One region of the Cohaesibacter marisflavi genome, then DNA from elsewhere that is predicted to be linked to it. Evidence: predicted binding sites of a transcription regulator. Region 1 holds the regulator's gene; each other region holds the start of a gene.
The links. The regulator PhoB, encoded in region 1, activates phosphate uptake and scavenging genes when phosphate is short. The targets are predictions, from matches to a motif close to TGTCATNNANCTGTCAT.
Positions count from the first base shown of each region.

Region 1 (5,034 bases):
GATCAAGAATCCCGAGGCGCCTCTCGGGGCGCATCTGTTGACCGCGACCCACTCGCACACGCAAAGTGGCAAGCTGGATTGGCTGTCCGTCAATCTGACAGATCGCTATGACGATAGCATGCAGACCCGCCTTGGTGTTACGCAGGATATGGACAACGAGGCTCTGGTAGCCTCCAGCGCTATTCTTGACCGGATCGAAATTCCCGATGAAGTGCGCGCCCAAATTGATCTTCTGGTGAACAGCGGCTCTTCAATTACGATTTCTGACAGGGGCTTCAGCCGTGAGACAACCCCTGTAGGCACAGACTTCATTGTTCTGACCAAGCCGGATCTTCCTTCCTCCAGACAGATCCAGAAGACGGTGGAGCGAAAAAAGCCCGCTAAGCCCAAGCAGGTCGCCAGAAACAAAACCGAACCCGTGCAGGAAGCTCCCAAGAAGAAGGGACTGTTCTCCATGCTCATCAATCGCGGTGCGAGTTTGACCGAGGTTAAAACCCGCTGATATGGGAGCCCGCTTTCAGCCTTGCCCGCTGATGATAAAACTCATTGCAAACTGAAGAAAAACAATAGGCCCTGTTTCTGTTCGAAACAGGGCCTTCTTATTGAACACAAGAGGTCGCAGGGCTTTCTGACGCTGTTCTATTCGACTGAAAACTGGTCGTCGAAGCTGTAGCCAGAGCCGCGCACTGTGCGGATGGGATCTTTCGCCCGGCCGCGGTTGATGGTTTTACGCAACCGACCCACATGCACGTCTACTGTCCGTTCATCGACATAGACATCATGCCCCCAGACGCCATCCAGCAATTGTTCGCGGGAATAGACCCGCCCCGGATTCTGCATCAGGAATTCCAGCAAGCGATATTCTGTCGGTCCCAGTGTTACCTCGCGGTTGGCGCGCTTGACACGATGGGTTTCGCGATTGAGCTCCAGATCCCCGGCCTTGAGAATGGTTGCGACTAGATCAGGGCTTGCCCGGCGCAGAATAGCCCGTACACGCGCCATCAATTCGGGAACAGAAAACGGTTTGACGACATAGTCATCAGCGCCGGTTGAAAGACCCCGAATACGCTCGGATTCCTCACCGCGCGCCGTCAGCATGATGACAGGCAGTTTGACTGTTTTGGGCTTGGCGCGCAGGCGTCTGCATAGTTCAATTCCGGATAGGCCCGGCAGCATCCAGTCCAGCAGAAGAAGGTCGGGCAGGGCTTCCTGCAACCGGCTTTCTGCCTCATCTCCACGGGCGATCACTTCAACCTGATAGCCTTCGGCTTCCAGATTGTAACGAAGAAGAAGGCTGAGGGCTTCTTCATCTTCAACGATCATGACTTTGGGGCTCATAACCACTTTTCCGCATTCTGCGATCCGGACGATCGACAGGATCGGATGTCGCTCGGATCTGACATTTGAAGAGAACAGGCCGGCGTCAATCGGGGCCGATCTGTTCCAGTGTGCGTGCCTTCATGGCAAAGGATGGATCGGGCCTGAGCCCGATCCGTTGCATTAAAAGGTGCCGTCTTCCAGAACCTTGCCGGTGTCTACATAGTAGACGCTTTCGGCAATGTTGGTGGCGTGGTCGCCCACGCGTTCCAGGTGCTTGGCGGCAAACAGGAGATTGGCGCAGAAGGTAATATTGCGTGGATCTTCCATCATGTAGGTCAGGAATTCCCGGAACAGGGACTTGTAAATCGCGTCCACTTCGTCATCTCGTTTCACGACGGCGATGGCGGCGTTGGAATCCGATGTGGTGTAGGCATCCAGCACCATGCGCATCTGCTCCAAAACGATCTCGGCCATATGCTCGATGCCATGCAGCAGCTGTTTGGGAGGCGTCTTGCCATCCATGGAGCTGATGGAGCGGGCGATATTCTTGCCCAGATCTGCAACGCGTTCCAGATCTGTCGCAATGCGCAGAGCGGCGATGATCTGACGCAGATCCTGTGCCATCGGTTGGCGACGCGCGATGATCAGAACGGCGGCTTCTTCGATCTGCTGTTCCATCTTGTTGATGGCGCGGTCTTTGGCGGCGGTTGCCTGTGCCGCCTTCACGTCCTGACGGACCAGAGCGTTGATGGCATCCTCGACCATGCTTTCTGCCTGGCCACCCATCTCCGCAATGCGACCGGTCAGGTTGCGCAGGTCGTCATCATATGAGCTGACTGTATGTTCGGTCATCTCGAATCTCTCCTTAAATTCGCTCATTTCTCAACAAGATAAAGCTTTTTGCCTGATAGAGAAGGCGAACAAATTGCTTAGCCGAAGCGGCCGGTGATGTAGTCTTGGGTGCGTTTGTCTTTTGGGTTGGTGAAGATGTGGTCAGTCGGACCTTCCTCTACCAGATTGCCCATATGGAAGAAGGCGGTGCGCTGGGACACTCGTGCTGCCTGCTGCATGGAGTGTGTCACGATGACGATCGTGTAATTCTCGCGCAGCTCATCGATCAGTTCCTCAACCTTCGCCGTGGCAATCGGATCAAGAGCCGAGCAGGGCTCGTCCATCAAAATGACTTCCGGGCTGACAGCGATGGCGCGGGCGATGCAAAGGCGCTGCTGCTGCCCACCGGAAAGACCTGTGCCCGGTTCATCAAGACGATCCTTGATCTCTTCGAACAGACCGGCCTTCTGCAAGGAGGTGACAACCACTTCATCCATTTCTGCCTTGGTGCGGCAGAGGCCATGGATGCGTGGGCCATAGGCCACATTCTCGAAAATGCTTTTCGGGAACGGGTTTGCCTTCTGGAACACCATGCCAACACGGGCGCGCAGCTCCACGACGTCCACGTCGGCATTATAGATGTCGGTGCTATCGAGCATGATCTTGCCGCCGACGCGGCAGATATCGATGGTATCATTCATCCGGTTAAGGCATCTCAGGAACGTGGATTTGCCACAGCCGGACGGCCCGATGAGCGACGTTACCTGATTTTCCTCGATCTTCAGATCGACATCAAACAGCGCTTGTTTGGCGCCATAATGAACGGTCACCTTCTCACCCGACATCTTGATCGGGTTGGAGCGGATATCGCTATCCTGCTTGAGGTTTGGGTTGGTATCCTGCATGGTCAAATGCTTTCTTTATCCTGTGAGCGGGGCGCCGTCTCTTTGGGGCTGCCCGGCCATTCAAACCGGTGGTTCAGTGCGTCGCTGGGGTTTACCAGCGGCGCTCAAAGCGGCGACGCAGAAGCACCGCGGAAATATTCATCAGCGCAAGAAACGCCAGAAGGATCAGGATCGCAGCGGATGTCCGCTCCGTGAAGGCGCGTTGTGCTTCCCCCGACCACATATAGATCTGCACGGGCAGGGCCGTTGCCGGATCAAGCGGCGTTGTCGGGAAGTCCTTGATGAAGGCCACCATGCCGATCATCAGCAGAGGTGCGGTTTCACCAAGTGCCTGCGCCAGACCGATAATCGTACCTGTCAGGATACCCGGTGTTGCCAGGGGCAGGACATGGTGGAAAATCGCCTGTGTCTTGGAAGCGCCCACACCAAGTGCCGCTTCACGAATGGAAGGTGGAACAGCCTTGAGAGCCGAACGGGTCGCAATGATGATGGTCGGCAGCGTCATGAGGGTTAGAACCAGACCGCCAACAAGCGAAGCGGACCGCGGCAGTCCGGCAAAGTTGATGAATACAGCCAGCCCCAACAGACCGAACACAATGGAAGGCACTGCGGCGAGGTTGTTGATATTCACCTCGATAAGGTCGGTCCAGCGATTTTTCGGTGCAAATTCTTCCAAATAAATGGAAGCGGCAACACCGATTGGCAGAGCCAGCACCAGCACGATGAGCATCATGAAAATAGAGCCCATGACGGCCACGGCAATACCGGCCGATTCCGGTCGGGAGGAGGGACCATTCACGAACAGGTTGGTGTTGAATTGCTTCTCCATCGCCCCGTCTTCAACCAGCTGATCGATATAGGCGATCTGTGCATCTTTGACCAGACGCTGTGTTTCAGGAATGTCGCGCGGGATCTGGCCTTTGACAAAGCTGTCGATGTCGCCATCTGCCAGTGCCCAATAATCTATCCGCGTGCCGATCAGATCGGGATTTTCAACAACCAGATCGCGCAGATCGACCGACGCCCCCTTGGAAAGCAGGCTCTTTGCCACACGCTGCTGTTTGCGTGTTGCTTTGTCATTGGGGTCCAGACCTACGGCCTTGGAAACAGCCCGCTCCAGAACCTTGTTGTAGCGGATCGGCATCTGGATGGTGCTGATGTCGCGGTTGCCGGACGGGTCAATCAGCTCGGCATTAAGGTAAAGATCGAGATGAATTTTAGTCTGCTGAAAGGCGGAATAGCCTTTCGTGACAATAGACAGGAACAGCATCACGAGGAACAGCACGCCCAGAATGATGGCTGTGATGCCCAGAGCCTGAAAGCGACGTTCTTTACTGTAGCGCTTTTTCAGTCCCAGATCGCGCTGCGTGCTCGTGGCGATGGTTTCGCCCTGTGTGTTGGTTGCATCAGTCATCAGTCATACTGCTCCCGATATTTCCGCACGATGTGCAGAGCAAAGATGTTGAGCCCCAGGGTGATGACAAACAGGGTGATACCCAGCGCAAAGGCCACAAGGGTTTGCGGAGAGTTGAACTCAAGGTCACCAGTCAACTGGCTGACAATTTTCACGGTCACTGTTGTCACCGCTTCAAACGGGTTGGCTGTCAGGTTGGCCGCGATGCCTGCGGCCATGACGACGATCATCGTTTCACCAATGGCGCGGGACGCTGCGAGCAGAACGGAGCCGACGATCCCCGGCAGGGCGGCGGGCAGAATGACTTTCTTGATCGTTTCCGACTTGGTCGCTCCCAACCCCAGAGAGCCATCACGCAGGGACTGCGGCACCGCCGTGATAATGTCATCGGACAGCGAAGAGATGAACGGGATCAACATGATGCCCATGACGAAGCCTGCCGTCAGCACCGAGGTAGCGGAAATATTCAGTCCGATAGCCGCACCGGCGTCATGAAGGAACGGACCGACGGTGACCAGCGCAAAGAAACCATAAACAATGGTCGGGATGCCGGCGAGAATTTCC
Region 1 is NZ_OY762534.1:2,875,800-2,880,833, reverse strand. It holds gene ACKPCT_RS14125 (L,D-transpeptidase family protein) at 1-502, shown strand, start outside; gene phoB (phosphate regulon transcriptional regulator PhoB) at 640-1,338, opposite strand; gene phoU (phosphate signaling complex protein PhoU) at 1,501-2,172, opposite strand; gene pstB (phosphate ABC transporter ATP-binding protein PstB) at 2,250-3,056, opposite strand; gene pstA (phosphate ABC transporter permease PstA) at 3,148-4,470, opposite strand; gene pstC (phosphate ABC transporter permease subunit PstC) at 4,470-5,034, opposite strand, start outside.

Region 2 (5,034 bases), 1.7 Mb from region 1:
AAATTCAGCATAAAAATGCTTGCAAGGGAGTGGAGCCGGAATGGCATCGCTTTCTCATCAAGCCTTGCTTATGTCGGCTAGTCAAGCCAATAAAACGAGATCAGGCCCCGTCGGGGACCTGATTTCGATTCATCGCACCTGCGCGCTCGTAATATATTACAAGACAGGTTGAGACAGCTCTGCAGGCGTTCCAAGATTTGGGACGCCAAATCCGATGAAGACTGTGTCTATCGCATTGCGCAGAGAGGGCTCCGCGCAAGGATATTAATGACCACGGCCTTTGGACGGAAGCAGACCTTCGCGCTGAAGGCGCTTGCGAGCCAGCTTGCGTGCACGACGCACGGCTTCAGCTTTTTCGCGGGCCTTCTTCTCGGAAGGTTTTTCATAGAAATTCCGCATTTTCATTTCGCGGAATACGCCTTCACGCTGGAGTTTCTTCTTCAGCGCCTTCAAGGCTTGATCAACATTGTTATCGCGGACGAGTACCTGCACGCGTCAATCCCTAAGTTCGTGATGTGTGGATTTTCTAAAAAAAATCGGTCACCGCCTCGGCAGCGCCCGAACTTTGATCGGCGTTCTACCAGACCGATGGATGCTTGTCCATAGTAAGTGGTCTGTTTTGAGGAAAAAACACCGAAAAGTCGGAGATTAGCTGCTCTTTATCGGTTTGATATGGTTGCTATGTCCCATTTTTCGACCGTCTCTTGTTTCTGCCTTGCCATAAGAATGGAAAGAGGTTGCCGGATTGGTCAGTAGCTCCTCGCGCCGCTCGATGTCATCGCCGATCAGATTCGTCATGACAACATCGCTGTGGCGTGTGGTATCACCCAGTGGCCAACCTGCGACAGCGCGGATATGCTGTTCGAACTGGGAAACCAGACAGGCGCTTTCGGTCCAGTGGCCGGAATTATGCACCCTTGGCGCCATTTCGTTGGCGATAAGGCGCCGTTCGAATGTCTCTGGCAAGAGGAAAAGCTCTACCGCCAATACGCCGATATAATCAAGCGCCTCGGCCACCTTCTCGCCGATCTTGCGGGCCTCTGCAGCGACCCCTTCGCTGATATCCGCTGGTACGGTTGTGGTGTCGAGAATCTGGTTCTTATGCACATTCTCGGAAATATCATAAGAGACAACCTGTCCCTTTTCATTGCGCGCCGCGATAACCGAGATTTCGCGTTCGAATGGTACAAAGGATTCCAGAATCGCCGGTTGCGCCCCGATGGCGTCAAAGGCTCCTTCAACATCTTCAATTTTCTTGAGAAAGACCTGCCCCTTGCCGTCATAGCCAAAGCGACGAGTTTTCAGCATGGCAGGGAGCCCCATGGCTTCCACGGCTTCTTGCAAACTCTCCTGAGAAGTTATGTCGCGGAAGTTGGCGGTCTTGACATCGATGGACTGGAAGAAATTCTTTTCTGTCAGGCGGTCCTGCGATGTCTTGAGGACATTGTCGTCAGGCAGTACGGGCAAACGTTTCTTGAGAAATTCCACCGTCGGGGCGGGGATATTCTCGAATTCGTAGGTAACGCGCTGGACGGACTGGGCGAAGGCTTCCAGAGCCTCTTCGTCTTCATAGTCCGCACAGGTGTGATAAGCAGTGACATCGAAGGCCGGGCTATCCGGGTCCGGGCAATAGATATGGGTCTTGAGCCCGAGTTGGCTGGCTGCCAAAGCCATCATACGGCCCAGCTGGCCGCCACCAAGGATGCCGATTGTATCGCCGGGATTAAGCATGTCATATGTGCCTTTTTGTTGAACGGTTAAGCCTCTTCGTCGACCGGGGCCAGTGCGATGGAATCGGACTGTGCCTTGCGCCATGCGTCCAGTCGGGTCGCCAGATCGTCGTCATGAGTAGCCAGAATGGCTGCGGCCATGAGGCCTGCATTGACCGCGCCTGCGCGACCGATGGCCAACGTGCCCACCGGAATGCCCGCAGGCATCTGAACGATGGAGAGAAGGGAATCCTGTCCGCTAAGGGCGCGGGATTGGACCGGAACCCCCAAAACCGGTAGGGAGGTCATGGCGGCTGTCATGCCTGGCAGGTGCGCAGCACCACCGGCGCCAGCAATAATGACCTTGAAACCATCCGCACGGGCGGCCTTGGCAAAGTCTGCCATGCGATCAGGCGTACGATGGGCGGAAATGATTTTCGCCTCATAGCCGACACCCAAAGTGTCGAGAATGTCTGCGGCATTTTTCATCGTTGGCCAATCGGATTGGCTCCCCATGATGATCGCTACTGGACAGTCAGAATGTGCCATGAACGGGGCCTCCCGGGAAATATGCTGTTAAGACTGTAACACCTCAAGGGCAGTCAGGGTTCCCAAGAATGTGCCAAGTCATGGTCTGTGTCATTTAGGACGTTTGTCTATTCCGGAACCGGAGCATTTCCCTCGGATTTGCCCCCGTGGTGCGGAAGTCGCGCAGTATAGTCAAGTTCATATCAGGCACAAGGCGAAATATGTGTACAAAGATGTGCGAAATGCTGCTGATCGGGGAGCAATTTGACGAAGATGGGGTGCGCTATTTTAGGCGATGATATCTGGAAAAAGTTCATTCTCCAGACGCTCGATTTCGTCCTTCAAAAGGAGTTTTTTCTTCTTCATGCGCTGTATCGGCAAAGCGTTTCCACCAGGGCGGGATTCAAGGGCCTGAATGGCCAGATCGAGGTCGCCATGCTCTGTTCTCAGATGCGTGAGCTTGTTGCGAATTTGAGCTTCTTTTTCTGGTGTCATCGTTTTGTGCCGAGTTGATAATCTTCAATTATTTCAATAAATTATATGATATGACAATGCAAGAGCGACGATATGCTACATCGAAAGATGAAATCAAAGGTAAAAATTTATTTTGGCCTATCTGTTTAAAAAATAGAGAGTCGACAGTATGTAATATGTATGACACAATTAAAGTGTCTCAACCGAACCTATGGAGGTGTTCATGTCGTTAGATTCTCGTATCCAAGAATTGCAGCGTAAGCATGATGAATTGGATAAGGAAATTGAGGAAGCCATCGCCCACCCTTCTGTCGATGACCTTGAGATAGCGGAGATGAAACGACGAAAATTAAGTATGAAAGATGAGATCGCGCAGCTTAGGACTGCCAGCTGATCCAGATATTCATCTTGATTGATCAAGCCGCGGTTTGCTTCCGCGGCTTTTTTGTTGTCCAGTTTTTCTGATACTTACCGATAAAGTTGTTGAACTTGAAAAGGTTAAGTGCTGGTAAAGATAGCCATCTTGCCAGAAGGGGGAATACATCGCGCAAAGGCGCGTTGCTTGACCGTGACCTATTGTCACGCTATTGACTTCTTGCTCTCTTGCGCAAGACATATTTCTTGATTTTTCCGGTCGGCGTCTTGGGTAATTCTCCGAAAATGATGCGTTCTGGTACCTTGTAATGGGCCAGATGATCGCGGCACCAGGTGATGAGATTGTCTTCGCTCGCGTCATGTCCCTCGGTCAATTCGACAAAGGCGCAGGGGCGTTCTCCCCATTTTGCATCGGGCATGGAAACAACCGCGGCTTCTTCTACGGCAGGGTGCTTGTAGAGGGCATCCTCAACCTCGGTTGAAGAGATATTCTCGCCGCCGGAAATGATGATTTCCTTGGATCTATCACGCAATTCCAGATAGCCATCAGGGTGCACAACCGCCAGATCGCCTGAATGGAACCAGCCGTCATAGAAGGCCTGATGGGTGGCGCCTTCGTTTTTCAGATAGCCCTTCATGAGTGTGTTACCCCGGAACATCACTTCGCCGGGAGTTTCGCCATCCGCTGGCACGGGCTGCATTGTGTGGGGGAGCATAACCGATAGGCCTTCAAGGGCAGGGTAGCGTATGCCCTGTCGCTTCATCATGGCCGCTCGTTCTTCGCTTGTCAGGCTATCCCAGCTCTCGTTCCATTCGTTGATGACGGAAGGTCCGTAAGTTTCCGTCAGGCCATAGACATGAGTGAGGCGGAAGCCGAGCGCCTGCATGCCTGTCATGACGTCTTCAGGCGGAGGCGCAGCGGAGGTAATGAAATGGACCTCTTGTTCGAGCGGACGCTTTTCCACTTCTTTGGCGGCAAGCAGAATGGACATGACAATTGGCGCACCGCAAAGGTGGGTTACCTGTTCGGTCTCTATGGCTTCGAAGATCTGTGCTGCCCGCACTTGCCTGAGACAGATATGCGTGCCGCCAACCAGAGAGAGCGTCCATGGGAAAGACCAGCCGTTGCAGTGGAACATGGGGAGCGTCCACAAATAGACTGGATGCTTGCCTAGCTCTGCGGTGATCAGATTGGAATAGCCCATCAGATAGGTGCCTCGGTGGTGATAGACCACGCCTTTGGGGTCTCCGGCCGTGCCTGAGGTATAGTTGAGGGAAATAGCGTCCCATTCATCCTCGACACCCGGCCAGATGAAATCGGGATTGCCCTCTGCAACCAGATTCTCATAGCTCAGCTCAGCGATGAAGGGCGCTTCTTCTTGAAACTCGGAATCCTGATATTGAATAATGATCGGGTCGATGTCGACCAGATCAATGGCGGCGCGCATGACTGCGGCAAATTCACTGTCGACGATGATAACCTTGGAGGCGGCATGCTCCAGCTGGAAGGCGATCAGGGCGGCATCGAGCCGCGTGTTGATGGTATGCAGCACAGCGCCGATCATGGGCACACCATAGTGCGCTTCCAGCATGGGCGGGACGTTGGGCAGCATGACAGAGACAACATCGCCCTGAGCTATACCTCTTGCGCTAAGGGCTGCGGCCAACTGTCTGCACCGTCTGAAGAAATCCTTGTAGCTTGTGCGCTGTGCTCCGTGCACCCAGGCTGTATGCTCAGGGTAGATCGTTGCCGCTCTCTCCAGAAATGAAACCGGAGAAAGAGGTACATAGTTGGCTGGGTTCTGATCAAGATGCGTTGAAAAGCGTTTGCCAGTCATGTCCTTATTCCTCCTCTTGCTGGTTTCTTATGCTTTTTTCCTACTCTCCATCAAAACTGAGGAACGGGTTTGATTCAATTGGCCATTCGGCTCTTTTTGACCGGTTCTTG
Region 2 is NZ_OY762534.1:4,590,591-4,595,624, forward strand. It holds gene rpsU (30S ribosomal protein S21) at 265-492, opposite strand; gene ACKPCT_RS21365 (5-(carboxyamino)imidazole ribonucleotide synthase) at 649-1,731, opposite strand; gene purE (5-(carboxyamino)imidazole ribonucleotide mutase) at 1,758-2,258, opposite strand; gene ACKPCT_RS21375 (YdcH family protein) at 2,526-2,732, opposite strand; gene ACKPCT_RS21380 (YdcH family protein) at 2,935-3,105, shown strand; gene ACKPCT_RS21385 (acyl-CoA synthetase) at 3,296-4,924, opposite strand.
Region 2: the regulator PhoB is predicted to act here: its motif matches at 2,881-2,897, upstream of ACKPCT_RS21380 (YdcH family protein).

Region 3 (5,034 bases), 1.3 Mb from region 1:
CAGAATAATGGGCATGCCAGAGGCCTTGCCTGTCTGCTTGAGAGTCAGGATATCAAATAGCTCGTCGAGCGTGCCAAAGCCGCCGGGGAAGGCCACCAGAGCATTGGCCCGCATGGCAAAATGCATCTTTCGCAGGGCAAAATACTGGAACTGGAAGCTAAGACCCGGCGTGACATAGGGGTTGATATGCTGCTCGTGAGGCAACACGATGTTAAGGCCAATATTCTTGGCGCCAGCTTCATGAGCGCCGCGGTTGGCTGCTTCCATGATGCCGGGGCCGCCGCCGGTGCAGATCACGTTATGATGCGTGCCATTGGTCGGATTAAGCGCGCCACCGCGCTCGGAAACGATGCGGCCCAGTTCCTGCGCCTGCTGATAGTAGGGATGATCCTCTTTGAATCGGGCGCTGCCAAACACTACCACAGTTGACAAGATGCCATGATCCCGCATGCCAAGGTCGGCCTTGGTGAATTCGAGTTCGAGACGTGCCCCGCGCAATTCTTCGCGGCGAAGGAAGTTGACGTCTTCATAGGCGAGCAGGTCATTGGTATTGGTTTGGTCATGTTGAGGTGAATTTGATTGCATAGGTAACAGTCACTTCTCTGGTCGTTGCCAAATGGATGAAAACGGGCGGCGTCTTCTACTTTATAGATAGAACAAGTTGACGCGTTTTTAAGGGAATATGATATAATTATTTCAATGAGATGTTGCGTTCCGTCACCAACGTGAAAGGATGACAGGCGAGGGGAAAGAACAAACGACAAAGCAAACCTTTTTAAGTCCAAGATCAAAAGGTCGCTCATCAAACGACCGGGAGGAAGTGCGAAAATGGATGTAAGGCTCAAATTCTGTGGTGCTGCGGGTATTGTCACCGGCTCATGCTATCTTGTGCAGACGGCGGGACACAAGTTTCTGGTCGATTGCGGCATGTTTCAGGGCACAAAAACCGTCCGGTCTCTCAATTATGACGGCTTCCCCTTCGATCCGGCAGAAATCGACTTTGTGTTGCTAACCCACGCCCATATCGATCATTCCGGCTTGCTGCCCAAGCTCTATAAGCAAGGGTTCAATGGCCCCACCTACATGACCGAGCCGACCAAAGACCTGTTGGCCGCCATGCTGCCTGATAGTGGCCATATCCAGGAAATGGATGTGATGAACCTCAATCGGCGCAATGCGCGGCGTGGCAAGCCGCAGATCGAGCCCATCTATACGCAGGAGGATGCGCAGGCCTGTCAGGACTATTTCGAGCCCGTGCCCTTTGAGGAATGGATGACGATCGAAGGCATCCGGGCCAAATTCTGGAATGCGGGCCATATTCTGGGGTCTTCATCCATCGCATTGGAAATTCCGTCTGATGATCCTGATGAGAAAAACCTGCGTTTGCTCTTCTCTGGCGATCTGGGGCCTGATCACAAGCTGTTCTATCCCGATCCGGCCGCGTCGAGCGACTATGACTATGTGATTTCCGAGAGCACCTATGGCGGGCGCAATCGCCCGGATGTCACGCCGGACGAAAAGCGCCAGATCCTGCTGGAAGAGATTCAGCTCGGCCTCAAGGATAACGGGCTGTTGCTGATCCCGTCCTTCGCCGTTGAGCGCACGCAAGAGCTGCTTGCTGATATTCTCATTCTGCAACATACCGGGCAATTGCATGATGTGCCGGTGTTCCTCGATAGCCCACTGGCGATCAAGGCAACGGAGGTGTTCGTCAAGCATGCCGGTGATCTGGAAGATATCGAGAATTTCGTCGACAAGCTCGATACATCGCGCATTCATTTCACCCAGAGCGTGGAAGAGAGCAAGGGGCTGAACCGCATCAAGTCCGGCGCGATCATCATGGCCGGTAGCGGCATGTGTGATGCCGGGCGCATCCGCCACCATATCAAGAACCATATGTGGCGAACCAACACCACGCTGTTGCTGGTTGGCTTTCAGGCCGAAGGCTCCCTTGGACGCTTGCTGAGCAACGGGGCCAAAAAGGTCCGCATTCAGGGCGAGGAAATCCGCATCCGTGGCAAGGTCCGTCAGCTGGAAACATATTCCGGCCACGCTGATGGCGATGAACTGATCGAGTGGATCTTGGAGCGCCAGCCTATCCGCCACGGTTTGTTCCTGTGTCATGGCGAACAACAGGCATCAGAGGCTCTTAAAGCCGATTTGATCGCCAAAGGCCTGCCGGAGAAGATGATCACCGTGCCTGCCATTGATGATGAAGTGAACCTGAAGGTCGAAGGCGTGGCCGAATATGCGCCGAACATCAAGCATCGTGTCCAACAGTGTGACGTCTGTGGCTGGGACGCCCATAACGAGTTTGCCGAGCTTCAGATTGATCTTAAGGAAGCCTTCGACAAGCTTGCCGATGAAAAGGCCCGCAGGGCCTTGGCGCGCCGCATCAAGCGGGCACTGGAAGCTGCTGAATAGAGTGGTATGACAATTGATCCGGCTTTCAGCACTCGAAAGCCGGATTTTTCTATTGGTGGCCCGCTTAGAGCTTGCTTTCGACATAAGCCAGAAGCTGGGAAAAGTCCGTAAAGCTAAAGGCATGGGGGAGCTCATCCAGAGGTGTCTGGCGATAGCCATCAGCGTAAAGCGCGCAGTCAACACCGGCGGCTGCGGCCGTAGCGGCATCCACTTCGCTGTCACCGACAAACAGGCAGTCTTTCAGATCAAAGCCTTCATAGCTGACCCAGAGAGGTTCGGGGGACGGTTTGCGCTGAGGTAGCGTGTCGCCGCCAATGACCTTTGTAAAGAATGCCTCAAACCCGAGATCCTTTAAAATGATGCGGGTTGGCGCTTCGGGTTTGTTGGTGCAAAGCCCAAGCACCAGGCCCTTGGCCTTGAGGCTCTCAAGGCAAGAGGTGACTCCCGGAAAAGGCTGGGTATTTTTGGCTTCGAGCACCAGATCATAGGTGGAAAGATATTCGCCAATGATGGCCTCACGATTGCTTTCGTTAAAGGTAAGGTCGGCAGCTCTGCAGATTTTCTCCACCAGTACCGGAATGCCGTTGCCAACAAATGAGCGCACTTGTGTCAACTCCAGAGGCGCGCAGTCATGCGCTGCCAGCAGTCTGTTGGCTGTGTCATGCAGATCTGGCACACTATCGACCAGAGTGCCGTCCAAATCGAATACAATCGCTTTCATACTGGTTTATTCCTTATTTGCGGGTTGGCTCCCCGGCTCGTTTGGCAAGCCCTGTTATGGGATAAAGAGACTTTCCCCCTGTTGCAATGCCAAGGCGTAAATCATACGCGAATGAGCCCATCAAATGGTGCATAGGAGCCATTTTGCTCTTCCTTTTCTGGAGGATGGAGCGATTCCCGGCTGAAGGGCTGACTATCTGTGCAATTTGTTATCATAGTGACATCAAATCGGTTGCTTGTAGGTGCATCGGCATCAGCAAGGAAATTCCCATGCGTGACTTTACAATCATCGGGGCTCAGGTTTATCTGCCAGACCAGATCGTGGAGACCTCGCTCACTGTTGCAGATGGGGTCATCTCCGAGATTGGAGGCCCTGTAAAGGGAGAAGAGATCGACGGCACAGGACGTATTCTTGCTCCCGCATTGATTGATGTGCATGGCGATGCCTTTGAGCGACAATTGATGCCGCGCCCCAATGTCTTTTTCCCCATGGAAGCTGCCATCCTGGAAACCGACAGACAACTGGCTGCGAATGGCATCGCGACCGCCTATCACGCCCTTTCTATCAGTTGGGAGCCGGGGTTACGCAGTGTTGACCGTGCCCGGGAAATGATCGCGGCGCTCCATCTCTGGGCGAACAGGCTTACGGTTGAAAACCGGGTTCAATTGCGTTGGGAAACCTTCTGCCTTGAAGGCATGGATTTGCTCAAGGACGCTCTGGAAGGGCCTCTCACGCCGTCTCTGGCTTTCAATGACCATACGTCTATGGCGATGCTCCACCCCGATGTTCCCCAACAGCACCGCCCATTTGAGCATTCCTTGCAGTTCCGCGTTGCGGATGCATCAAGTCCGCTATTTCTTGCCAAAATGGCTACCCGCGCCGAGCGGTCGGGGCTTTCTGCTGAAGATTATGTGGATTTGATCAAGGATCGTTGGCAGATGCGCCCGCGTGTGAAGGAGGCCATCGCGGAAGTCGGGCAATTGGGGCGCGAGAAAAATGTTCCGATGCTCAGCCACGATGATACGCAGGATGAAACACGAGACTTCTATCGCCGTCACGGCGCCACGATTTCCGAATTCCCGATGACCGTAGCCGTTGCCGCTGTCGCTCAGGAACGCAGCGATATGGTCATTTTCGGTGCGCCAAATGTTGTGCGCGGTGGCAGCCATCTGGGGGATTCCCCCAATGCCGCAGATATGGTGAAAGCCGGTTTATGCGATATTCTGGCTTCTGACTATTATTATCCGGCGATGCTCGCGGCTATCGCGCGCATGGATGCGGATAATCTCGCTGATCGCCAGACTCTTTGGAAGCTGGTTTCAACCAACCCTGCCAAGGCCATGAAACTGGACGACCGGGGTGAAATCAAGGTCGGCAAGCGCGCTGATCTTGTGCTGGTGGGGTGGCCAAAAGGCCATATGCCGGCCATTCGTCACACCTGGGTTGCCGGTCGCACGGCTTATTGCGCCCTGCCTAGAGGCTAAAGCAAAGAGGCGAGAGGGAGGAGACCTCTTCGGCTCTTTGGACCACATTCAGGGCCCGAGAGGGAAGGGCAGCCTGATGTACAGCGCTTCAGCGCGAGCGACCGACCTCTTGGTTTCCTTTTGGTAAATTCGGCGGGATGACAATTCGGGTGTGGTGTTATTGATCGCGCCGTTCAACGAGATCGGGGTCCGCAGTAATAGGGCGGTAGATTTCCACCCGGTCGCCATCCTCGAGCACTTTTCCGAGCTTGGCTATGCGTCCGAAAATACCAACTTTCTGTGTTTCTAGGTCAATATCGGGAAACTGGTCCAGAAGCCCGGACCTGTGAATGGCTTCCTCTATGGTGCAGCCGTCGGGCATCTCCATCTTCAGCCAGACCTTATGGGTCGGAGTGACATAGGCAA
Region 3 is NZ_OY762534.1:1,594,128-1,599,161, reverse strand. It holds gene ACKPCT_RS08400 (LOG family protein) at 1-585, opposite strand, end outside; gene ACKPCT_RS08395 (MBL fold metallo-hydrolase) at 829-2,424, shown strand; gene gph (phosphoglycolate phosphatase) at 2,489-3,145, opposite strand; gene ACKPCT_RS08385 (alpha-D-ribose 1-methylphosphonate 5-triphosphate diphosphatase) at 3,415-4,629, shown strand; gene ACKPCT_RS08380 (RnfH family protein) at 4,787-5,034, opposite strand, start outside.
Region 3: the regulator PhoB is predicted to act here: its motif matches at 3,352-3,368, upstream of ACKPCT_RS08385 (alpha-D-ribose 1-methylphosphonate 5-triphosphate diphosphatase).